Regions from separate parts of the Lysinibacillus sp. 1 U-2021 genome, predicted to be linked through region 2. Evidence: predicted binding sites of a transcription regulator. Region 2 holds the regulator's gene; the other holds the start of a gene.
The links. The regulator NrdR, encoded in region 2, represses ribonucleotide reductase genes. The targets are predictions, from matches to a motif close to AACACNATATATNGTGTT.

Region 1: a site for NrdR is predicted at 10,087-10,104, ahead of QH639_RS10050 (vitamin B12-dependent ribonucleotide reductase). Genes of this name have one in related genera too.

What each region holds. Positions count from the first base shown of each region.
Region 1 is NZ_CP123966.1:1,963,671-1,975,997, forward strand. It holds gene QH639_RS10015 (alpha/beta hydrolase fold domain-containing protein) at 358-1,284, opposite strand; gene QH639_RS10020 (hypothetical protein) at 1,451-1,753, opposite strand; gene QH639_RS10025 (hypothetical protein) at 2,407-2,883, opposite strand; gene QH639_RS10030 (Nif3-like dinuclear metal center hexameric protein) at 2,880-3,665, opposite strand; gene QH639_RS10035 (P-loop nucleotide/nucleoside kinase family protein) at 3,989-4,513, opposite strand; gene QH639_RS10040 (ArsR family transcriptional regulator) at 4,835-5,881, shown strand; gene QH639_RS10045 (MFS transporter) at 5,874-7,088, shown strand; gene QH639_RS10050 (vitamin B12-dependent ribonucleotide reductase) at 7,457-10,027, opposite strand; gene QH639_RS10055 (lipoate--protein ligase family protein) at 10,228-11,058, opposite strand; gene QH639_RS10060 (rhodanese-like domain-containing protein) at 11,271-11,657, shown strand; glycine riboswitch at 12,222-12,298, shown strand.
Region 2 is NZ_CP123966.1:2,272,945-2,285,271, reverse strand. It holds gene polA (DNA polymerase I) at 1-817, shown strand, start outside; gene mutM (bifunctional DNA-formamidopyrimidine glycosylase/DNA-(apurinic or apyrimidinic site) lyase) at 830-1,702, shown strand; gene coaE (dephospho-CoA kinase) at 1,716-2,309, shown strand; gene QH639_RS11565 (glyceraldehyde-3-phosphate dehydrogenase) at 2,516-3,538, shown strand; gene nrdR (transcriptional regulator NrdR) at 3,726-4,196, shown strand; gene QH639_RS11555 (replication initiation and membrane attachment family protein) at 4,213-5,595, shown strand; gene dnaI (primosomal protein DnaI) at 5,598-6,536, shown strand; gene thrS (threonine--tRNA ligase) at 7,091-9,022, shown strand; gene infC (translation initiation factor IF-3) at 9,438-9,941, shown strand; gene rpmI (50S ribosomal protein L35) at 9,973-10,173, shown strand; gene rplT (50S ribosomal protein L20) at 10,231-10,590, shown strand; gene QH639_RS11525 (DUF1294 domain-containing protein) at 10,737-11,000, shown strand; gene QH639_RS11520 (hypothetical protein) at 11,024-11,419, opposite strand; gene QH639_RS11515 (dUTP diphosphatase) at 11,526-12,011, shown strand; gene QH639_RS11510 (M42 family metallopeptidase) at 12,106-12,327, shown strand, end outside.

The DNA.
Region 1 (12,327 bases), 310 kb from region 2:
CTCAAAGATTCTGGCGAACAATAAAAAACACCCTTTAGATAGGCCTATCCAAAGGGGTTAAACGTACAACTTAGCTTACTTAGAATCTTTTTTGACTTACTGTAAGCGCGTAAAAATACCCAACATATTCGGGAGCTTTTAAAATATTGGAGGTAAGCTCAATGATTGATTAAATTTTCCCAAATCAATTGCAGTGATTGATTGTTTTGAGACACCAACTAATTTGGACAAATCCTTCTGCGATTTCTGCAATTCACAAATTATATTTTTCAAATATCTACAGATAAATAAACCTTGCTAAAAATGTACAGAGAAAAAAACGTGTTTTGAATGGAGCAAAACACGTTTTTCTGTGAATTATTTACTTAGGATATTGATAATCTTTTGTTGCGCATCCACTGCCTCAGGGATCGGCATCACAACAAACACATGATTCATCTTAGGATAAACAAAGGTATTGATTGCAACGCCTTGTTCTGTTAGCTTCTCATCAAACTGTATTGCATCTGGATATAAGCTTTCGTGGGACCCAATAAAATGAGTAATCTTGCCAACTCCTTGAAAATCGCCGTAAATTGGACTAATTATGGGATCCTTTAGAGCTTTATCAGCTGCCCATATTTTTGTTATGACTTCCATCCCTTCACTAGCTAACATGGGATCGTTTTCTTCATATTCCTGAATAAGTGGATTTTCTAAACTCATATCAACACATGCCGACAATAAAATAATATCTTGCGGTTGAGGCAGACGGTCTTGCTTCAACAGTTGAATGAGACCGAGTGCTATATTTCCACCTGCTGAATCTCCTATAATGGTTAATTGATTAGAGCTTTCAATAGATGCTAAAATCTCTTTATATAAGCTGAGCATTTTTGGATACGTATCTTGATAGCTAAAATGAGGTACTTTTGGATAGATAGGCGCAATAACTTTTGCATTTAAGGCTTGTGCTATTTTATCCATGAACAACCAGTGTAAATTTAAAGGTTGATTCGTCCAAGCTCCACCATGAATATAAAGAATCACCATTTGTGATGAAGACTTTTGGTCATTTAAAATAAAAACCTGCATATCCTCGAATGTTTGCTCCTTCAAAGCGCTTAAAAGATTGACATCCTCCCCAATCACATAGGGGTGAATATTTTCTGTTCCTCTTTGCTTAATAAATTGTTGAGCATTTTCAATACTAGAAAAGCTCTTTTTATTACTTTGTGAAAACAATAATTTTTCAAATTGCACACTCTCTACAGATCGTTCTCCATTAAAAATTTCTATACTCATGTTTTTCTCTCCTTTTATTGTTCATTCTGTTTCCAAACATGTAATGATTAATAAAGTGATGTGCCAAACCACTAAAACTGAGTAATCGACAATAGTAAAATGCATCTTTTTAGCGAACTTTATTTTAATTCCACATTTTGAAGAATACTCCTTCTAAAATCTATCATCAAATAAAAAGACCTTCCTGTTGTAATCCATTGATTGTGCTGTATATAAAAAGCTGCCATTTTGAAACAAAATGACAGCTTTCATGTTGTTGAAAAAAGATGATGTCAACAGCAGAAAAAGTAACTTTGCAAGGTGAGAGGTTGATTTCCGTTCCGCCAGCGTCCTTTCCAAGGGGCGTCCGATGAGCCGCTTCACTCACTTCCGTTCGCTGCAGGGTCTCATCTGTGACGCTAAATCCCCTAGGAGTGACGCTGGCTCCACTCCAATCAACTATTCTGCAAAATGTCTTTACTTTTTTCATAGTAGTGGAGCGATCAAATCGCCAATTATCTATATTCTTAGAGGGTTATTTTCAATGTGGAGATGTGATGCTTGGCAACACCACTTCATAAAGAGTAGTGAACACCTTCAATTTACTAAAAAAACTTTCGCTAAAAAGGTAACACTTTGGTGGGTTGGAGTGGAAGGCTACTTGACTCCCGTGGGATAGAGAGACAGGCGAGCCACTAAACGGAGCGGTAGCGGAGGAAGCGGTTTGGCAGTCGCCCACAGGAAAGCAAGTAGCTTGCAACGGAAATCCATTTCTACCTTTCAATTGACTGTTTTATTTTTCAACACTAAGAAAGCTGCCGTTTTGAAACAAAATGACAGCTTTCAATTAGGTATCTGTTCCCTCCAACCTACCGCTATATTATTGGAGGTGGATTTGATAATGGCGAGTAACTATACCTATCCCATTTTCTAACCTCTTCCACTCTATGAATGAGGCTAATCAATTTTGTCTTGCTAAATGTAGATAGTTAAGATTGATTATCCTGAAATAATTCATCTACTTCTTTTGATAAAATTTCTACCTCATCTTCTGAATTTGGAAATAGGGCTTGATTTGCCTTTTCATCTATTGCTTTATGTTTTTGCTTGTTTATTATGTGGAGTTCCATCATTCAGAGGTAGCTATACAAAAGCGACACGTATGTATTCCTCGTTCTTTAAGCTTTCAAGGTGATGCAATTCAAGGTCATCCATCGTAATTCGACGGATTTTTAGTTTTTTATCATAATCCCCTGCCCAGAACCTAATTAATTCAGCACCTTGCTCTGGTTGTATATGTTCCTTCAAATAACTTAAAAAATCTTCTAAAAATTGAGGACCCCAATTTCCCTCGATGCCGTATACAAAGGATTTTTCATTATAAAGCCCTAAGTCATAAGGTGGATTATTCCATTCAAATATATTCAAATTTTCAAAAGCTGATTCATCTGCTGCATGTAAAACTCGTGTATCATCATCCATCAAATGCCACGACTGTGTTGGTGTACTCTCTGTAATTGGATATAATTTTTTTAATTCTCTTACTGTTATTTCAGCAATTCCTGTACAATCAACTGTTTGTAAAGCACTGTTCGCCACTAGGACAGAATATAACGTCATATGCTTGTCTCCTTAAGCTTTATTCTAATATTCGCTTCATAATGTTCTTCATTTAGTCTCACTACTTCAAGTTCTTTTTTATTGTCATTCAATTTTAATGCTAAACTTTGAATGCCAAAGAATTCTGTGAAGGTATGGCTTCCAATGATAAGATTTATTCCTTTAAATTGGGCATATTGAATTGTATATAAATTACATTCTCCTGTAATGTATACATCACATTTATTTTCAACCGCTTCCTTCAGGCAAGCTGTTGTGCCTCCATTTCCACAGACTAAGCCTACTCGCTTCACCATTTTGTCATTGAACTGCCAATATCTAACGGGTTCTTCAAGTAAATATTCAAGTTTTGTTACGAAATCTTTAAATTCAATTTCTTTCTCATATTGAGCGATTCTACCGAAGAACAGTCCTTCCCATTCATGGGTTCTTTTAATAATCTCTAAATTCAATTTTTTTAATAAGCTATCATTTGTGCCAAAGTTACAGTCATCAAGTGGTAAGTGATTATAGTAATGGCTTATACCGTTCGCTGCTAGTTTTTCAGTACATGCCTCTTTTAATCCATAGATTTCATCCCATGCATCATGGTGTGTTAACATCATGTCCACTCCATGAATTCTTGCTTCCTCTATCGTTTCAAGCGTTAGGTTAACACAGTATCCTATTTTCTTCACTTCTTTATTTGCCTTGTATGTAACCCCAGATTCATTAGCATAGATTTCCTGATTTGTTACATTAAAAAGTTCATCAATTCTTTCAACTATTTGTGAAACATCCATACTTCCATCCCCCTTCTCATTTCAATACTTCTTATCTAAATTAATAAGTAAATATTCCCATTTACACAAAAATACCCCTTTAGATTATCTTAAACTAAAGGGGTAAAAAGTTACAACTTGTAGGTTTGGAATAAAGTTTGAGCAAAAATACCTCGCAAACCCTTACTTTATGATAAATAAGAAGAATCCCTTTAAAAAAAAGATTGATCAAAAGGGATACCTCTTTAGCAGTTTTAAGTTAGGTTTTTATAAAAAAGTTTGATTGTTTTCTACCTATGTTGCTCCACAATCGCGCCCTTTAATTGAATAAAAATATTTACAACTCATTTCTTTATGTAATTTACAACGTCATTAATATAACTATCGATAGGTTCGCCAGTATTTACAACTATGCACTGATAATCAGTGGGTCTTTTACTATTGACTAATGTATATTTAAAATTCTCTTCGGAAGTTACCTCACTTATTTGACTTATCATTCTTTCTCGATTTTTCAATCTAAAATTAATCTCTTGAAGATCATCAAGGTAGCACTCAACATATTTGTACTTCACATTATATTTTTTTGACATAGCAATTCCTCGATCTACCATTTCTTGATAAAGGCAAGGGCTATCAAATACTACATTTTGCCCTTGTGATAAGTAAAATTCAATTAAAGACCAATCAATATTATATGAAATCTTACCAGTTAATTTTGAATCGATTTGAATTTCTTCTGTTGACTGTAATAAAGCAGATTTTACAATGTCGTGGTCTATTATGACTGCTCCTGTACGCTCAGCAATTTGACGAGAAAGTGTAGACTTTCCAGACCCAGGAAAGCCAGACATTTGAACAAAAAACATGTTAATCCCTCACTTCTTCTACTATAAATAAAGTATCTATTGCAATAACGGAAAACTCTTATTAAATAACCAAGTTGTTTTCAAGAACTACCCCTAAATTTTAACATAAATGTACAAATCTCTTTAGAGGCAGTTATTCAACTAAATGGCCCTTTAAACAAAAAAGACGCGTTCCTAAATAAACGCACCATTTAATAGAATAAGTATAATATGCTCAAATATCTTCTTTAGGGAGCGAGCAGAAACTATTATTCTAAATTTATTGAATAATGTATTCTATTATATTAGAATTTAGGAAATACATAATAAGGAGGCTCTTTTATGAAACACCTTTATTCCCCATATCCAGCTGAAAGTATTTCCTTACAAGTAGAATCTTCACCTGTTTGGGAAGTGATACTTGGTATTGCAGGTTACACACATAGGCAACTTCGACATACATTCGATTTAGATGGAAAGTGGTTATCAGAGCAAGATTCAATGCCTTTATCATTATTAAAACATTTGAAGGTAATTGAGGAGACCAATTTATGGTATGGACTGATTATGCTTCAAGATAAATTATCTGCATTATCTGTTCAAGATTTTTCGAATCAACTTTCAGAAATTCCAATTGCTCGCTTTTATGACATACTTTTGCCGTACAAAGATCGGAATACTGAGCCTATAAGAAAAGCGACAGCCACTGAACATCATCGAGGTGAATTATTTGAGAAGTATGCGACATATTTTGAAGACCACGATTACTTAGGTGGGTATGTGCGTAATCTTAGTCGTTATACACAACAAGAAATTTGTGACCTATTCAACAATACATTAGTTGAGTGGTACATGTGGATAAGTCAACAAGAAGAATGGGAAAAATGGACTCATGCGCTTGCTTTTGAACAGAAACAATACAAATCATTGGATATAACAAATCCTATTGAGGAAATCGAACGAATTACGGGTGGAATCAAGTATCTCCCTGAACCTTCTGTCTGGAATGTCAAATTAATTCCACACGTATCTTATCGTCCTTGGATCTTAGAAAAACGCACACCTGATACTAAACTTTTCTTTTATCCTTTAAAGGAAGAATATTTGATAGAGCCTGGTGTTCCATCAAATGAGTTAATTCGTGGTCATAAGGCCTTAGGGGATGAACTTCGATTGAAATTGCTTTATCAACTTTTAAAGGGACCTTTATCACTTCAAGAGTTGAGCGTGCAGTTTAATACATCTAAAACAACACTACATCACCAACTTTCTATATTGAAAGCAGCAAAGTTTATTCGTGTTGATAAAGGTATCTATTCAGCAAATCTAACGCAGATTAACGCTTTTTCTGGACGACTCACTCAGTACCTGGGGTTCACAAATGAATAAGTTCTCTAATTCATTTAAAGCACTTTGGATAGGTGAAATTGTATCCGAATTTGGTGGAGCAGCTGGAGCAATCATTAATGGATTGTTACTTTATGAATTGACAGGTTCAAAGGAATGGATGGGTGTACTTTGGCTTGTATATTTTATCCCCTCTTTAATTTTTCAAGGCATTAGTGCGCCTTTCCTAAACCATGTTGTGAAGGAGAAAATGCTTCAAAACATACAGTTGATTCGTGCTGGAGCCTATATCCTTCCACTTGTTGGTTATTTAATTGGTACAGACGTGGGGACCATTTTAGGATTAGTCGTTTTACAATGTTTGTTAGGCTTGATGCAACCAATTTACGCAAGTCTATCTTTTTCACTTCTACCAGAAATTTGTAAAGAGAAAGAACTTGTCGAAGCAAATGCATTACTAGATGGAACTATTCGACTTATGAGTTTTATCGCTCCTGGAGCAACTTCATTATTGCTGTTGGTCAGTCCTATACATTTTATATATGGATTTTCATCTGTACTGTTCCTCGTCAGTTTTCTCGCACTTTCACGTATCCCTCAATCAAGTAAGAAGAAAGTGGCAACTTGGACAAAGAAATTTTGGTGGGCAGAAATGAAGGAAGGCTATCGAACATTCTTTAAATATCCAAATCTTTTTCGACTTACCATTCTTTCTTCCACGGTACAGTTTGCAGTTGGAGCAACGATGGTTTTAAGTATTCCTTTTATACAAGGAGACCTTAATGGTCATTCTTGGGAATATGCGATCTTTTCTGGGTCTTTCCCAGTCGGTTATGCTGTAGGTATGGTACTACTTACGAAGTTACCAAAAACTTATCAAACTATGTACCTCGGTTTAATAGGAGGAGGTCTTTCATTCGTACTCTTGTTTTTTGTAAATTCAGTTCCTATTGCATGGGTGTGTGAATTGTTTGGAGGAATGGTATTTCCTTTATTCAATGCTCAAAGCGCAGCAATTTTTCAGCGTGAAGCACCTAGAGATCGTTTAATCCAACTAAGTGCAGTTCGATTACTATTCATTCGAGTTACCATGCCATTAGGGATATTGTTTGCTTCCTCAACATTTTTAGATTTAAGTACGCGACAAATATATGCGATTGTTGGTATGTTAATTGTCTTACCTGGATTATTTCACCTCCTTGCTTCATTTTCCCAACCAAATAAAGATTTACTTACAAATAAAAAATAAAAAACAAGTGAATATAGCTTCAGAATATAGATTGATCAAAAATTTACCTTCAGACTTTATTTATCAGCAAATGCAAAAACTCCATTTTGAAAAAAGATTGGTCAAAATGGAGTTTATCTTTATCTAACGCTATATTTCAACAATAAATCCATTGAAAACGTTCCTCAACAATTTGGTCCGATTGCTGAATAAGGAAAAAATCCTGCATATAACAGGATTTTTGATCAAACTATTATAAATTATTATTCTAAGATCTAACAACAGTTCATCTTTTTTATAAACGGTATAACTTTTTTCAAAACGGTACAACTTTATTACAAACGGTTAAACTTTGTTTTAAAGATACAACAACTGTTATTAAATCTAATTTATAAACCGCATTTCAACTGTGCGCCACAGTTTGTACATGTATTACAGCCGCCCATTTCTTCGACTGTGCCTTTACGGCATACTGGGCATGTATTCCCAACGTCTGAGCCAATAACAGTTGTTGACTCTAACGCTTGAATCGTATCTACTAATACGACTGGACGTTTTGTATGTTCTTCAACCAATTCCTCTTCAAATGAAAGTTGATCCATATCATTTTCTTCTGCTTTTAGTGTAAGTACTTGTGAATCACGGCTACCGTCAACATAGACCGTACCACCCTTAGCGCCACCTTTATATAGTCGCTCGTACACTTTTTCAACTTGCTGTACTGTATAGCCTTTTGGTGCGTTTACAGTTTTAGAAATAGAGGAATCGATCCATTTTTGAATAATGCATTGCACATCCGCATGCGCTTCTGGTTTTAGCTCCATTGCTGTAACGAACCATTCTGGAAGCTCTTGCTCATTTACTTCTGGATGACGGTTCAAATATTCTTGGACAATTTCAGCTTTTACTTCAATGAATTTACCTAGACGACCAGAACGATAGTACGTGAAGGAGAAGTATGGCTCAAGACCTGTTGCTACCCCTACCATTGTTCCTGTGGACCCTGTTGGTGCAACCGTTAATAAATGTGAGTTACGGATACCAGTCGCTAAAATTTGCTCTTTGATATGAGCAGGCATTTTTTGCATAAAGCCTGTCTCTGTAAAGGCTTTACGTAAACGTGCTGTTTCTTCGTCTGTAGCACCTACTAAGAACGGGAAGCTACCACGCTCTTTCGCAAGCTCTGTAGACGCCTCATACGCAGTTTCAGCGATTGTTTTAAAGATATCATCGACTAACGCATTCCCTGCTTCTGAACCGTATTCTTTTTCACAGTAAATCAGCAAATCGGCTAAGCCCATAACGCCTAATCCAACACGACGTTCACCAAGAGCTTGTACACGGTTTTCTTCTAAGAAGTAAGGTGTCGCATCAATCACATTATCCTGCATACGAACACCAACACGAACTGTTTCACGTAGTGCTTCGTAATCAACTGATTGATTTTCTTTATTCGCAAACTGTGCTAAATTCACAGCAGCTAAGTTACACACAGAATATGGTGCAAGTGGTTGCTCGCCACATGGGTTCGTCGCTACAACACTTTGACCGTATGCCTTTGCATTTGTCATGTCATTGGCGTTGTCAATGAAGAAAATACCTGGCTCTGCTGAGTATGTTGCACATACATTAATTAAATTCCATAACTCTTTTGCTTTAATTGTACGGTATGTGCGGACTTTATAGCCCATTTTCTCCCATTCACGAACATCACCAACTTCATGCCATTTCGTGTTGTAAACGCTCATTTCTTCCTTTGTATATTCTTCAACAGCTGGGAAACGAAGCTCGAAGTCAGCATCTTTTTCAACTGCTTCCATAAATTCTTTTGTTAATGTCACAGAAATGTTGGCACCTGTTAAAAACTCTGGGTTATGAACAGTGTACGTGCCACCATCACGTAATTTATTTTCAGCCTCACGAATGATCGCTGTATCAAATCCACCTAAGCCTTCAATGTTTTTATAATTCACGATGCCTTGATACATTGCTTCTTCTTGCATAGAAAGTGGCTTGAAGTTTAATTTTTCTTTGGCTAGACGGATGATTGTTTCATCCGTTGTATTTTCGATCAGGTAACGCAGAATACGTGGATTTTGCATTTTGGAAATAATAAACTCCACAATATCTGGATGCCAATCTGCTAGCATAATCATTTGTGCGCCACGACGTGATCCACCTTGCTCCACAAGATGTGTCAATTTAGCAATGTCATCTAACCAGGATACAGAACCAGATGATTTACCGTTTACACCACGAGCTAATGTGTTACGTGGGCGTAATGTTGAACCATTTGTTCCAACACCTCCACCGCGGCTCATAATCTCCATAACTTGCTTACGGTGATCACTGATACCTTCACGAGAGTCAGCGACAAATGGCATCACGTAACAGTTAAAGAAGGTTACATCAGTTTCAGATCCAGCTCCATAAATCACTCGTCCAGCTGGAATGAATTTCAAGGATACTAATTGCTCATAAAATTTTTCAAACCATTCTTGGCGTTTTTCTGGTGTTTTTTCAACAGCGGCAAGGCCCGTTGCATTTCGTTTTGCAATTTGTTCATAATATATCTCAAGAGGCTTTTCTAGCACGTCAATTGAACGCGTAATCACACCCGTTTCTTGCTCTTGCGGATCGTCTAATGCGCTACGATAATCTTCTTCAATCAAAATCTCTGCTGTTTTTGTAGACATATCCAATTTTTGAATTGTCCCTAAACCACGTGCAGGAAATTTCGGATCAGCTTTTACCGTTAATACAACAAAGTCGCCGGCTTTCAATGTTTTCTTTTCTGTGTCTTTAAACGAATAGCGATCGATCATGACAAGTCTCGATACACCTTTGTGTGTAATATGCATATCAGATGTTACGGGATGTACCTGCGGGAATTGTTCAATATCTTTGTTTAACTGTTCAAATTGATTGTTTACTTCGGGTTGATGATTTGTGAGTACCATCGTTTTGCCTCCCTTATTTTCTTCATTACAAAATAAATACACAATATCTCGTGTTGTTAAACACTACATATTGTGTATATGTCTTTAAAAAAGATACTATATATAGTTTTTTAATTCAACTCTTGCTTTTTTTAATAGATTCAGAACTACTTGTTATGACTAGGATTGAACGTTAAAAAATATTTTTTTCATACCATTTTTTACTTTTTAAAGTTCCACTCATCTGAAGCATATTTTTTTTCTTCTAAAGCTTGGACATATTCTAATTGCTCCTCAGAAAGTGTAAATGGTTTTAATTCAATTTGCAACGATTTTGCAAAACCATCTCTAAAAGCTGTCACACATTGTTCAACTGTCACTGGCTCTTTTACAAGACTGTTGATGGCAACAGCCTTTTCTGGTAGCTTTCTACGCATACGATTCTTCGCTTCTTCACTGGAGAAATTAAATACGGATAATAATTTCTCTTGATCCAAATCTAATAAAATGGCGCCATGCTGTAAAATGACACCCTTTTGACGTGTTTGAGCACTTCCAGCTATTTTTTTCCCTTCTACGACAAGTTCATACCAACTTGGTGCATCAAAGCAAACAGCACTTTTTGGACTCTTCAGGTCCGCTCTTTTCTCCTCTGTATCAGGTACACTAAAATAGGCATCCATACCCAGGTTATGGAAACCTTGCAAAATTCCCTCACTTAACACACGATATGCCTCTGTCACAGATTCTGGCATATTCGGATAGCTTTCCGTCACAATGACACTATAAGTTAGCTCATGTTCATGTAGGACAGCTCGTCCACCAGTTGGTCGACGTACAAAACCTAAGCCTTGTTCACGCACAGCATCTAAATTAATATCTCTTTTAGCTTGTTGAAAATAACCAATGGATAATGTCGCAGGCTCCCACTCGTAGAAACGAATTACTGGTGGAATTAACCCCTCACTATGCCAATCAAGTAAGGCTTCATCTAGTGCCATATTAAAAGAAGGACTACATTTCCCTGAATTTAAAAAATACCAAGTTGTCATATGCTCATCTCCTACAAATATAAAATGATCCATCAGGCCCCACCTGTGGGTCAACTTTAACGAATAGTATACTACAGTTCAAATTGCGAACGATTGCTTGTGTAACGAAAAAAGCGATTTCGCTACAACCTAGTTAATTTTATCAAACTCATTGGACTATCGCTAGCGCATCTTTTATAATAATAGAGAAGATAGAAAGGGGTAAGAAAATCTTGGACATACTTATCACAATCGGTGTCGTTTTAGTAGTCACAATTGCATATATCGGAATTAATGCACTACGACTCAAAAAAGCCGTAACCAACCTAACACAAGAGCAATTCATAGAAGGCTATCGTAAAGCCCAGCTGATCGATGTTCGTGAGCAAAAAGAATTTGATGCTGGTCACATTCTTGGTGCACGAAATGTTCCTTCGACAACACTACGTCAACGTTATAAAGAAATTCGCCCAGATTTACCAGTATATCTATACTGTCAAAATACAGGCCGTAGCTCACGTGCTGCACTATTTCTTAAAAAACGTGGGTACAACCAAATTTACCAACTTCAAGGTGGTTTCAAAACTTGGACAGGTAAAATAAAAGCAAAAAAATATTAATGCTCTCATCAGAAAAAGTCGTCTCAAAGTACTATGAGACGACTTCTTTTTTAAAAAATTCAGAGTTTCTACTATATTATATCTATTTCAAATGATGCTGTACGAGCTTCATGTCATTAAATTAAAAAAGTAAAGCAACAAAACGCATTATAATCCCCTTTTTGATACAAAGTCTACTTTGAACGAGTTCGCTACTTGAGTCGGGTCCTCATAAAAATGAGCGCTTCGTCCACTTTTTTGAGCGTCCTTTTCATTTGTTTGAGCACTTCCACACTCTTTTGGAGCGGTTTTCACTTATGTTTGAGCACTTCGACAGCTATGTTGAGCAATCTTCCAATAATCCATCTCATATTAAAAACCCCTTCACGAAACACTTTGTATGACCAAAAATACTATTTTTCGTTAGAGATATGCCTGTTACGAACCCCATTCTTCTATTTTTCTGAAAATAGTCAAAATTTATTGTTGAATAATTTTAGAAGCACTGTTAGGATGTATAATATCTTACAATAATAATTGATTATCAAGTTAATAAGCTATGAATGCTATGGATCAAACTATAGCAGGAGCAGTTCTGGAGAGAGCGCACATTGCGTCGCCGAAGGGTTCACTATCTCAGGCAAAAGGACAGAGGAGTAATACAGCTTTTATAAGCGATGCTACATAAAAT
Region 2 (12,327 bases):
CTTCCAGCAAGCTTTAACTGCAACAGGGCGTTTAAGCTCAACAGACCCAAATTTACAAAACATCCCAATTCGTTTAGAGGAGGGCCGCAAAATTCGTCAAGCCTTTGTACCTTCAAAAGAGGATTGGATATTATTTTCTGCTGACTATTCGCAAATTGAATTACGCGTTCTTGCACATATGTCAGAAGATCAAAACCTTGTTGAGGCTTTCCGTGAAGGAATGGACGTTCATACACGTACAGCTATGGATGTATTTCATGTGTCAGAAGATAAGGTAGATAGTAATATGCGTCGCGCAGCGAAAGCTGTTAACTTTGGAATAGTCTACGGTATTAGTGATTATGGTCTATCCCAAAACTTAGATATTACGCGTAAGGAAGCAGCTAATTTTATTGAAAAGTATTTCGCAAGTTTCCCTGGTGTAAAACAGTACATGGATGACATTGTACAAAATGCGAAATTTAATGGTTATGTGACAACGATATTAAATAGACGCCGTTATTTACCGGATATTACAAGTTCAAACTTTAATTTAAGAAGCTTTGCTGAGCGTACGGCGATGAATACGCCAATTCAAGGTAGTGCAGCGGATATCATTAAAAAGGCAATGATTGATATGGATGCTCGATTGAAAAAAGAAAAGATGCAGGCAAAACTGCTGCTTCAAGTGCATGATGAACTAATCTTTGAGGCACCAAAGGAAGAGATTGCCTTGCTAGAAAAAATAGTACCAGAAGTCATGGAGAACGCTATTGAGCTTGCTGTACCGCTTAAAGTAGATTTTAACAATGGCTCAACTTGGTACGAGGCAAAATAAGGAGGGATTCAAATGCCTGAATTACCAGAGGTAGAGGGTGTCGTCCAGGCATTGAAGCCAACAGTTGAAGGACGTACCATTCAACAGGTTCAGCTTTCCGAACGAGTACATTTCTCTTTTAGTGAGGGTAAACAATGTATTGTCAAACAAGCAGAGCCTGATGCATTTGAAAGTACTTTGTCCCAGATGACCATTACCAAAATTGAACGAAGAGCAAAATATATTTTCTTTCATTTGATGAAGGATGATGTTCCATATGTTCTTGTTAGTCACTTAGGGATGACAGGTGCTTGGTTTGTTGTGAATTCACCCGATGAAATTAATGAGGCGAAGTTTCAAAAGCATATCCATGCAACATTTGAAATGGCAGATGGAGGATACTTGATTTATTCAGATATTCGCCGTTTTGGTGAACTTCGTTTTCTGACAAAAATTGAAGATCATGCGCCATTGACAAAAATGGCACCAGAGCCATTTGATGAGCATGCATGTGAATTTTTTATAACAAAATCTAAGCTACCGAAATATGAAAATAAAGCTGTAAAAGAAGTAATTATGGATGGGCAAGTCATTTCGGGCTGTGGCAATATTTATGCAACAGAGGCATTGTTTGCTCAGAAAATTCACCCTGCACGCAAAATGAGCCGCATTAGTGAAAAGCGGAAGCGAGCATTATTTGAGGAGATTGTTGCCGTCCTACGTCAAAGCATTGAAGCGGGTGGTTCAACTATTTCTGATTATCGGAATATTAATGGGGAAGCAGGGAGTATGCAGAATCGATTAAAAATGTATGGGAAAAAGGTATGTCCAACATGTGAAACGGCAACAAGTCAAATGACAATTGGAGGGCGCACCTCTGTCTATTGCCCAAATTGTCAACATTAAAGGGGATTTAGCAATGATTATCGGACTTACAGGAAGTATTGCAAGTGGAAAAAGTACAGTAGCTAAAATGATGAGCGAACTGGGTTTACCGATTGTTGATGCAGATGTCGTAGCACGAGATGTCGTAGAACCTGGAACAGAGACATTAGCTTTGATTGCTGAAAGTTTTGGACAAGCTATCTTGCTTGAGGACGGCAATTTAAATCGAACTATGCTGGGTGATATCATATTCCATGAGCCTGCCAAACGCAAAACGTTAAATGATATCATGCATCCAGCAATCAGAAAAGAAATGTTACGTCAGCGTGATGCCTATTTAGAAGCAGGACATGAACATGTTGTGATGGACATTCCTTTGTTATTTGAGAGTAAGCTTCAACATTTTGTGGAACGTATCATTGTGGTATCGGTCAGTGAAGAAGTTCAGCTTCGACGTTTAATGGAACGAAATAATTTAACTAAAGAAGATGCATTGGCACGTATACACTCTCAACTGCCGATGTCTGTCAAAGAAAAGGGTGCACATGCGGTCATTTATAATAACGAAAATATAGAAAGTACAGCAGAACAATTAAAAAAAATCCTGCATTATTGGGATGTTATTTAATGAGTTCTTCTATGATGCGTAGCAAGCCGATCTTGCTACGCATTTTTTTATGGGGAAACGCCATAATAAAGAATAATTTTTCAGAAAATAAGAACTTTTATATTCTCAATATATAATGTTCATCTTTTTTAAAATTGTGTTATACTAATCACCATAAAGTATATAATTAATTAATCTGAGTATGTACTCACAGGAGGATATTATAAATGACAGTATCAATTGCTATTAATGGTTTCGGGCGTATCGGACGTATGGTTTTCCGCCAGGCTATCGTACAACAAGATTTAAACATTGTTGCAATTAACGCAAGCTATCCTGCAGAAACGTTAGCACATTTGATTAAGTATGACACAAATCACGGAACATTTGAAGGTACGGTAGAACCAGCAGGCGATGCTTTAGTTGTAAATGGTAAACGTGTTCAAATTATTAGTGAACGTGATCCTTTAAAATTACCTTGGTCTACAATGGGTGTAGATATCGTTATTGAAGCTACAGGAAAATTTAATGAGCGTGATAAAGCAGCTATGCACTTAGCAGCTGGCGCGAAAAAAGTAATCTTAACAGCACCGGGTAAAAACGAAGATGTAACAATTGTTTTAGGTGTAAATGATGACAAATTGGATATTGCTAAACATGATGTTATTTCAAATGCTTCTTGTACAACAAACTGCTTAGCGCCAGTAGCAAAAGTATTGAATGACACATTTGGTATTGAGAATGGTTTAATGACAACAGTTCATGCTTATACAAATGACCAAAAGAACTTAGACAATCCGCATAAAGATTTACGTCGTGCACGTGGATGCGCCCAATCCATTATCCCAACATCTACAGGTGCAGCGAAAGCATTAAAATTAGTTTTACCTGAATTAGAAGGTAAAATTCATGGTATGGCACTTCGTGTTCCAACACCAAACGTATCTTTAGTTGATCTTGTAGTAGATTTAAATACAGATGTAACAGTTGATGCAGTCAATGCAGCATTTGTAAAAGCGGCAACAGAAGGTCCAATGAAGGGTATCCTTAATTTCTCTGTTGAGCCATTAGTATCTTCTGATTACAATACAACAACTTATTCTTCAACAGTTGATGGACTTTCTACAATGGTGTTAGGCAACCGCAAAGTAAAAGTACTTGCTTGGTATGATAACGAGTGGGGCTACTCTGCACGCGTTGTTGACCTTGTAAAAAAAGTGGCAAATGCTTTAGAAACGGTAAACGCGTAATAATTTCTATAGAGAGCACATTGAAATCGAAAAGGTTTCAATGTGCTCTTTTTTTACAGAAACTTTTCTTGTACTTCAGGTGCTTTAGATTTATCATGAGCTCACAAACGTGAATGCACTTTTCTTACATGTAGGAAATTTGTTATAATAGATATATTAAATTGTTGTAAACCAGGAGAGTAATTATATGAGATGTCCATCTTGCCAATTTAACGGAACGCGTGTTGTGGATTCGAGGCCAGTAGATGATAATAAAGAAATTCGTAGACGTCGTGAATGTGAGTCATGTGGCTTCCGTTTTACAACGTTTGAAAAAATTGAAGAGACACCATTAGTCGTTGTGAAAAAAGAAGGTTCACGAGAAGAGTTTAGCCGTGAGAAGGTGCTTCGTGGGCTTATTCGTGCTTGTGAAAAACGTCCAGTGGCACTTGATGTGCTGGAGGAACTTGTTCTGTCCATTGAAAAAGATCTTCGTCGTATTGGAAATTCGGAAGTACGCTCAGAAGATGTTGGCGAAATGGTCATGGACCGCTTAGCCAAAATTGATGAGGTTGCCTATGTGCGTTTTGCGTCGGTCTACCGTCAGTTTAAAGATATCAATGTCTTTATTGAAGAAATAAAAGACATTATTCAACGTCAAACGGAGAAGAAATCATAGCAAACAGAGAGGATGAATGCCGTTGATTCATTTATATAAGGAATTGCAGCCTGGCGATCCTTTCGACATTCGTCTACCTCATGCATTTTCTACACAAGAGCGTCAATTAGTTACATTATTTTATCAACCATTAACGGGATCAGAGCCAGTTAGCCTCTATTTAACATTATGGGCAGAAGCAGAGCAAATGCCAAAGCAGCAAATGACACATTATTATTTAATGAATGTGCTAGGGCTACCAATTGGTAAAGTGTTTGAGGCTCGTATTGCTTTAGAAGCTATTGGTTTGCTGCGTACATGGAAAAAAGAAAATGCTGGTGAGCGTAGTTTTTTATATGAGCTACAGCGCCCATTAGATGCAGATAGCTTTATGAAAGACCCGCTGCTGTCGATGTTTTTGTTTAGTAAAATTGGAGAGCAGGCTTATCGCAACTTACGTCAGCGCTTTATGTCACCTGTAAAGGACACGGCGTTTAAGGATGTATCTCGTGCTTTTATTGATGTCTACAAGCCTGTTCATGCCAATATTCCATCAGATTTACAAGTGGATACGAGTCCTAAGGATAAACAAAAAGTGTATCCATTTTATTTGGAGCAATTCGATTTTGATTTATTGCAAGCCGGTTTGTCTGAGCAATTGGTACCTTCCAATTTGTTGACATTTGAAGTGCGTGAAGCCATAGCCAAGTTGGCATTTTTATATCATTTAACAGCCCTTGATATGCAAAAAGTAGTCATACTTGCTTTAGATGATGATTTAGGCATTTCTCAGGAACGTTTACGAAAGGCTGCTGCTGATTTTTATAAATTAACCGTATCCAAGGAGCCGCCAAAACTTGCCCGTGTCACCGATCCTCTACCAGTAGCAGAAGCGGGACAAAAAACCAAGGATCAGGAACTTCAACACTATTTAGAAACAACGGCGCCTGTCCAAGTTTTAAGAGATATAAATAATGGTAAAGAACCATTACAAACCTCAGTCCAACTTGCAGAAAATTTAATCGTTCAACATGGCATGCCAATTGGAGTGGTTAATGCATTGTTAGAATACGTTATGCTAACAACAGATATGAAGCTCCCTAAAAAATATGTGGAAACGATTGCTGATCATTGGGTACGAAAAAATGTCCAGACCGCTAAGGAAGCAATGGAACTTGCACGTCAAGAGCATGATAAATATACAGCTTGGAAAAACAAGCCGCAAACGTCCAATAAAACGAGTCAACAGACAAAAGGACGTTCAAGATATCAACGTGAAGAAAAAGTGCCTGAATGGTTCTATAAACGAAATGATAAATCCGATGCAGGAGAATCCCCGATTGATCATACTGATTTTGAAAAAGAAAGACAAAAAATTCTTGAAAAATTAGGGAATATACAAAATAAGGTAGGTGAATGACAATCGAACCCATTAATGGACCACTAAAACGAGCAATTAATGTACCTTCATTTCAAGCACGATATGAAGCGATGCGACGAGAAATTTTAGAACATCCGCGTGTGGAGGAATTTATAGCTCAACATGCAGAAGAACTAAACTACGAGAACATTGAGCGAAACCTACCAAAGCTTCAAGAATATATTAGTCAATCTACTGTGTGCTGTGGCTGTGACAATACTGACAATTGCACAAATTATTTAAAAGGCTTCATCCCGCAGTTAAGAGTTGTCAGAAAGTCGTTAGAGATTGATTATGTCCAGTGTGAGCAAAAGATACGTGAGGACGAGCGCCGAGATGTTGCCAACATGATCGCTAGTATGCATATGCCAAAGGATGTATTGCAAGCTACAATAAGTGATTTATTTATAGATGACCATTCACGAATCGATATTGCCAATAAAGCAACAGATTTTGTAGATAGTATAATAGAAACAGGAAAACTACCGACAAAGGGCTTTTATTTATACGGTGAGTTTGGTGTAGGGAAGTCCTTTGTACTTGGTGCTTTGGCCAATCAATTAGCTAGAATTAAAGTTAAATCTGTGGTAGTTTTCGTTCCAGAGTTTTTACGAGAAATGAAAAATGCCATTGGCGATAATACATTGAATGAGAAAATTGATTATATTAAAAAGGCTCCTGTCTTAATGCTAGATGATTTAGGCGCGGAGACAATGACTGCCTGGACACGTGATGAAATATTGGGGACTATTTTCCATTATCGGATGGCAGAGCAATTGCCAACTTTTATTACGTCTAATTTTAACTATGAAGAATTAGAGCATCACTTAGCTCAGTCACAAAAAGGTGATATTGAGGTTGTCAAAGCGGGACGTATTATGGAGCGAATTAAAGCCCTAACCGTGCCGATCGAAATGCGAGGCAAAAATCGTCGGATGTAACATTGATAGTTGCATTTTTCGACAATCGAGCGTATACTGACTCATATACTTAATATCAATATGCATTGATGAGGACATGAATTTTGTGTATCAGCTTTTAGAGAGGGAAGTCATCGGCTGAAAACTTCCTAGTATGGGCACATTATTTACTACCTACTGAGCAGCGAAAGGGATAATCTTTCGCCGGTCCCTAGCCCGTTAGCTAGCCTTGAGCTTCGTCTGACTTTATGTAAGTCGGAAGGAAGAAGGGTGGAACCACGAGCATACGCTTCGTCCCTTTTGTGAGGGACGGAGCTTTTTTTATTTTTCTCAGATTTCATTGAAATAGTGGTGGCTCCGCTCATATAGGGAGATAAGTCGCTCGCGAAAGTGGTTAACTTGCTCATAGAGAGTAAGAAAATACTCAGAAGCATGAAGATGCCGCTCCGATTGCACTGAGAAATGCTTAAAAAAGCAATGACTCCGCTCAAACCAAGCCGTAGAGTCACACAAATATTGCTCCAGCCAATCATCAAGCATGATGTATTTATCAAAAACAAAGGAGTGCAAAGATTATGTCAGAAATGATTAAATTAACTTTCCCAGATGGCGCTGTAAAGGAATTTGCAAAAGGCACATCAACGGATGACGTAGCATTATCTATTAGCCCTGGCTTACGTAAAAAAGCGTATGCAGGTAAAATTAATGGTGTGTTAGTGGATTTAAAAACACCAATTGAAGAGGATGCAACTATTGCAATCATTACACAAGATGATGAGGCAGCACTTGAAATTTTACGTCACTCAACTGCCCATTTAACAGCGCAAGCTATTAAACGTCTATTCCCAGATGTAAAGCTTGGTATTGGTCCGGTAATTGAAGGTGGTTTCTACTATGATATCGACTCACCAACACCAATCACTGCTGAAGATCTACCAGCCATTGAAAAAGAAATGAAGAAAATTATTGCTGAAAACCTTGAGGTGGAACGCAAAAATGTAAGCCGTGCTGAAGCACAAGCCCTTTATGAAGAAATTGGCGATGAGTATAAATTAGAATTACTTGAAGCCATTCCTGCAGATGAGCAAGTATCTATTTATTATCAAGGCGAGTTTTTTGATCTTTGCCGTGGTATCCACGTACCATCTACGGGTAAACTTCGTGAATTCAAGCTTTTATCATTAGCGGGTGCTTACTGGAGAGGGAACTCTGATAACAAAATGTTACAACGTATTTATGGTACAGCGTTCTTCAAAAAAGAGGAATTAAAACACCACCTTCAAATGCTAGAAGAAGCAAAAGAACGTGATCACCGTAAAATCGGAAAAGAATTAGAACTGTTTACAACTTCCCAAAAGGTTGGCCAAGGTTTACCACTTTGGTTACCAAATGGTGCAACAATTCGTCGTGTTATTGAACGTTATATTGTCGATAAAGAATTATCACTTGGCTATAAGCACGTTTATACACCAGTATTAGGTTCTAAAGAGCTTTATCAAACTTCTGGTCACTGGGATCATTATCAAGATTCAATTTTCCCACCAATGGAAATGGATAATGAAACATTAATTATGCGTCCAATGAACTGTCCTCACCATATGATGGTGTACAAAAACAGCATGCATTCATATCGTAATCTACCATTGCGTATTGCAGAGCTTGGCACAATGCACCGTTACGAAATGTCAGGGGCGGTTTCAGGCTTACAACGTGTTCGTGGGATGACATTAAATGATGCCCATATTTTTGTTCGCCCAGATCAAATTAAAGCGGAATTCCAAAAAGTAGTACAGTTAATTTTAGAGGTTTATAAAGATTTCGATCTTAATGATTACTCATTCCGTTTATCTTATCGCGACCCAGCAGATACTGAGAAATACTTCGATGATGATGCAATGTGGGAAAAAGCACAAAGCATGCTAAAAGAAGCAATGGATGAACTTGGCTTAGACTACTTTGAAGCGGAAGGTGAGGCTGCATTCTATGGTCCTAAACTTGACGTTCAGGTAAAAACAGCGATTGGTAAAGAAGAGACTTTATCTACAGTTCAATTAGACTTCTTATTACCAGAGCGCTTCGACCTAACTTATGTTGGGGAAGATGGTAAGCCTCATCGTCCAGTTGTTATCCACCGTGGTGTTGTATCAACAATGGAACGTTTTGTTGCCTTCTTAATTGAAGAATACAAAGGAGCATTCCCAACTTGGTTAGCACCAGTACAAGTTGAAGTTATTCCAGTATCGAATGAAGCTCACTTCGACTATGCAAAGCAAATTGAAGAGCAACTGACAGCAGCTGGTTTACGTGTGGAAATGGATGATCGTGAAGAGAAGTTAGGCTATAAAATCCGTGAGGCACAAATGAAAAAGATTCCTTATATGCTTGTTATCGGGGATAAAGAGGTTGAGGCAAATGGCGTGAATGTTCGACGTTATGGCTCGAAAGATTCCGAAACAATTAGCTTTGAGGATTTCCTAGCAGCTATTAAAGCAGAAATTACAAAATAAGCTTTAACTAGAGACCCTTGCTTGCCAAAGTGAGGGTTTCTGTATAAAATAAATCTTGCATTTGTATAGAAGAGCTTCATTTTGGTTATGTTAGCACTGATAAGAAAATAAATATTTGACAGCTTATCATATACATGCTAATATAATTAAGGTTAATGAATACAAAGTTTGTGGTTGAAGTAGAGGCTGCCCGCTTCTCACCTGATACAACGCTTTAAAGGCTGTGAACAGGTATGACACGTTGAATTGTTTTGCGTAGACTTGCGCATGCACATATAGCGGGCGGACATCTTCAAAAATGTCCGTCCTTTTTTTATGGACATGACGAGAGGATGTACCGTTCAACCGGGCAAGGCTTTGCCCAAACCATGTATTCGCGACAACTACTTGGAGGTGGATTACTATTAGCAAAGACATGTATGTAAACGAAGGCATTCGCGCACGTGAACTTCGATTAATCGATCACAATGGTGACCAGCTTGGTGTAAAGACACGTAATGAAGCGCTAGAAATCGCCGCTCGTGTAAACTTGGATCTTGTCCTTGTGGCCCCTCAAGCCAAGCCGCCAGTCGCTCGTATCATGGACTATGGTAAATTTAAGTTTGAACAGCAAAAGAAAGACCGTGAAATTCGTAAGAATCAAAAGGTCATCGTAATGAAAGAGGTTCGTTTGAGCCCAACAATCGATGAGCATGATTTCCAAACGAAGTTACGTAATGCGATTAAATTCCTTGAAAAAGGCGATAAAGTAAAATGTAGCCTACGTTTCAAAGGTCGTGCGATCACACACAAAGAGATTGGTCAACGTGTGTTAGATCGTTTTGCTGAAGCTTGTGCTGAAGTATCAACGGTAGAACAAAAACCGAAGATGGAAGGCCGAAGCATGTTCTTAGTTCTTCAACCAAAGAACGAGAAATAATATTAGACGAACAGTTTAGGAGGAATTCGACATGCCAAAAATGAAAACTCACCGTGGAGCTGCGAAACGTTTCAAAAAAACGGGTTCAGGTAAATTAAAATACGACCGTGCTTATGGAAGCCACTTATTCGCAAACAAATCTACGAAACAAAAACGTCACCTACGTAAAGCAAACATCGTATCATCTGGTGACTTCAAACGCATCAAATCTTTACTTGTTTACATGAAATAATTGACTACAAAAAAATACTAACATTCATTTTTAAATGAAAAGCAGGAGGTAATTCATATGCCACGCGTAAAAGGCGGAACAGTGACGCGCAAACGTCGTAAAAAAGTATTGAAATTAGCTAAAGGTTACTATGGTTCAAAACATACATTATACAAAGTTGCTAACCAAGCAGTAATGAAATCAGGTCAATATGCATACCGTGACCGTCGTCAGAAAAAACGTGATTTCCGTAAATTATGGATCACTCGTATCAACGCAGCTGCTCGTATGAACGGTCTTTCTTATAGCCGTTTAATGCACGGTTTAAAAGTTGCAGGTATTGAAGTTAACCGTAAAATGTTAGCTGACCTTGCAGTAACTGATGCTACAGCATTCACTCAATTAGCAGACGCTGCTAAAAAAGCAGTAGCTAAATAATAGCTGACAACATTCACTATTATTTCTGCACCGAAAGCTTAGCGACAGGTGTGAAATATCATAAGTGCAATAAAAAGACTGATGGGTTTTTCCATCAGTCTTTTTTGTGTTAGATTAATAGTATCACGGTTTTAAAGGAGTAAGAGATGGGACAAGCATTATTAGCTTATATGAGCATTGTATCAATTGTATTGCTCATTTTAATGGGGATGGATAAATCACGAGCAAAGAATCATGAATGGCGTATAGCAGAGCGTACATTATTTACACTAGCCATAGCAGGAGGGGCAGCTGGGGGTGTATTGGGTATGTATTTATTCCGCCACAAAACACGTCATAATCGTTTTGCATTTGGTTTTCCCCTACTTGCAGCCATACAAATTTTTATCATTGTGCAGCTCTGGACATAAATGAGAATAATTAAAACACATCCTCATGACGGGGATGTGTTTCGCATAAGCTGTTCAATGGGCTGCTTCCAATTGATTTTGGCGCTTGGATAGTTCAATAATATTTCTTGCTGCAAATATTCAAAGTCGCTTTTGCTGAAGCCTTGTAATGTTGCAGCATCACGCGCACCGACGAAAATGGTTACAACCTCAAATGCATCCTCTGTTGTGCCTAGGTATTTTTCACCTTCAAAAAGAGCACCCTTATAGGAAATAAAGAAATTTTTTCGGACATTTTTAACGTCATCATAGAAATAATACTGGCCTTTTTCATAGGCTTCATCAAGTTTGCGTTTAGGATCGGTTATATAACGAATCGCTTTGTAAAATACATAAATAATAAGCGCTATTACAGCAAGTCGAATTAGTAACGGCAACATGTTTAAATTTCCCCCTTGAAGAAAGGTTATTCTTTCCTATACGATTAGAAGGGTCAAATAGTTTCACTTTTTTATAAAAAATTTTTTAGAAATTTAGGAGAAAAAAATGAATTTACAACAATTGTTTACCATGCAAAAAGAGCTTGATGATTTTATCGAGCAAACACAAAATATTCAGCAAGATGTGTTTCAGGAAAAGGGCTTAGCCTTACTAGTGGAGCTAGCTGAGCTTGCTAATGAAACACGTTGCTTTAAATTTTGGAGCACAAAGGGACCATCAGCACGTGAAGTCATTTTAGAAGAATATGTAGATTCGATTCATTTTATCTTATCTCTTGGCTTATTAAAGGGCTATACATCGATTGAAATGTGGCCTTTCGTAGAAGAAAACAAAGATTTAACAGCTACTTTTTTAGAAACACAAAGTGTTATTTTAGCATTTATTCATCAACCTACAGAGGAGCGTTATTTAGCTATTTGGCAATACTATGGGTTACTAGCGTATAATCTCGGTTTTACATTTGAGGATGTGGTGGGTGCTTATCTTGAAAAAAATCAAGAAAATTATCATCGGCAGCGTTCAGGTTATTAAAGTAAGAAATACACCAATTTTCAGACGATTAAGCTAGGAATATTTCGGTAAACGAAGTATAATAAAATAGATACAAGAAGTAGGAGGCAAAAGGATGACACAACTAGATCCAACATTACAAATGTTTAAAGATTTAACAGATGCGAATGGTATCGCAGGTAATGAACGTGCACCGCGTGAGGTCATGAAAAAATACATTGCACCATATGCAGATACTGTAGAAACAGATAACTTAGGTAGTGTCATTGCTAAAAAAGTTGGCGATGAAAACGGTCCTAAAATTGTTGTAGCAGGACATTTAGATGAAGTAGGCTTC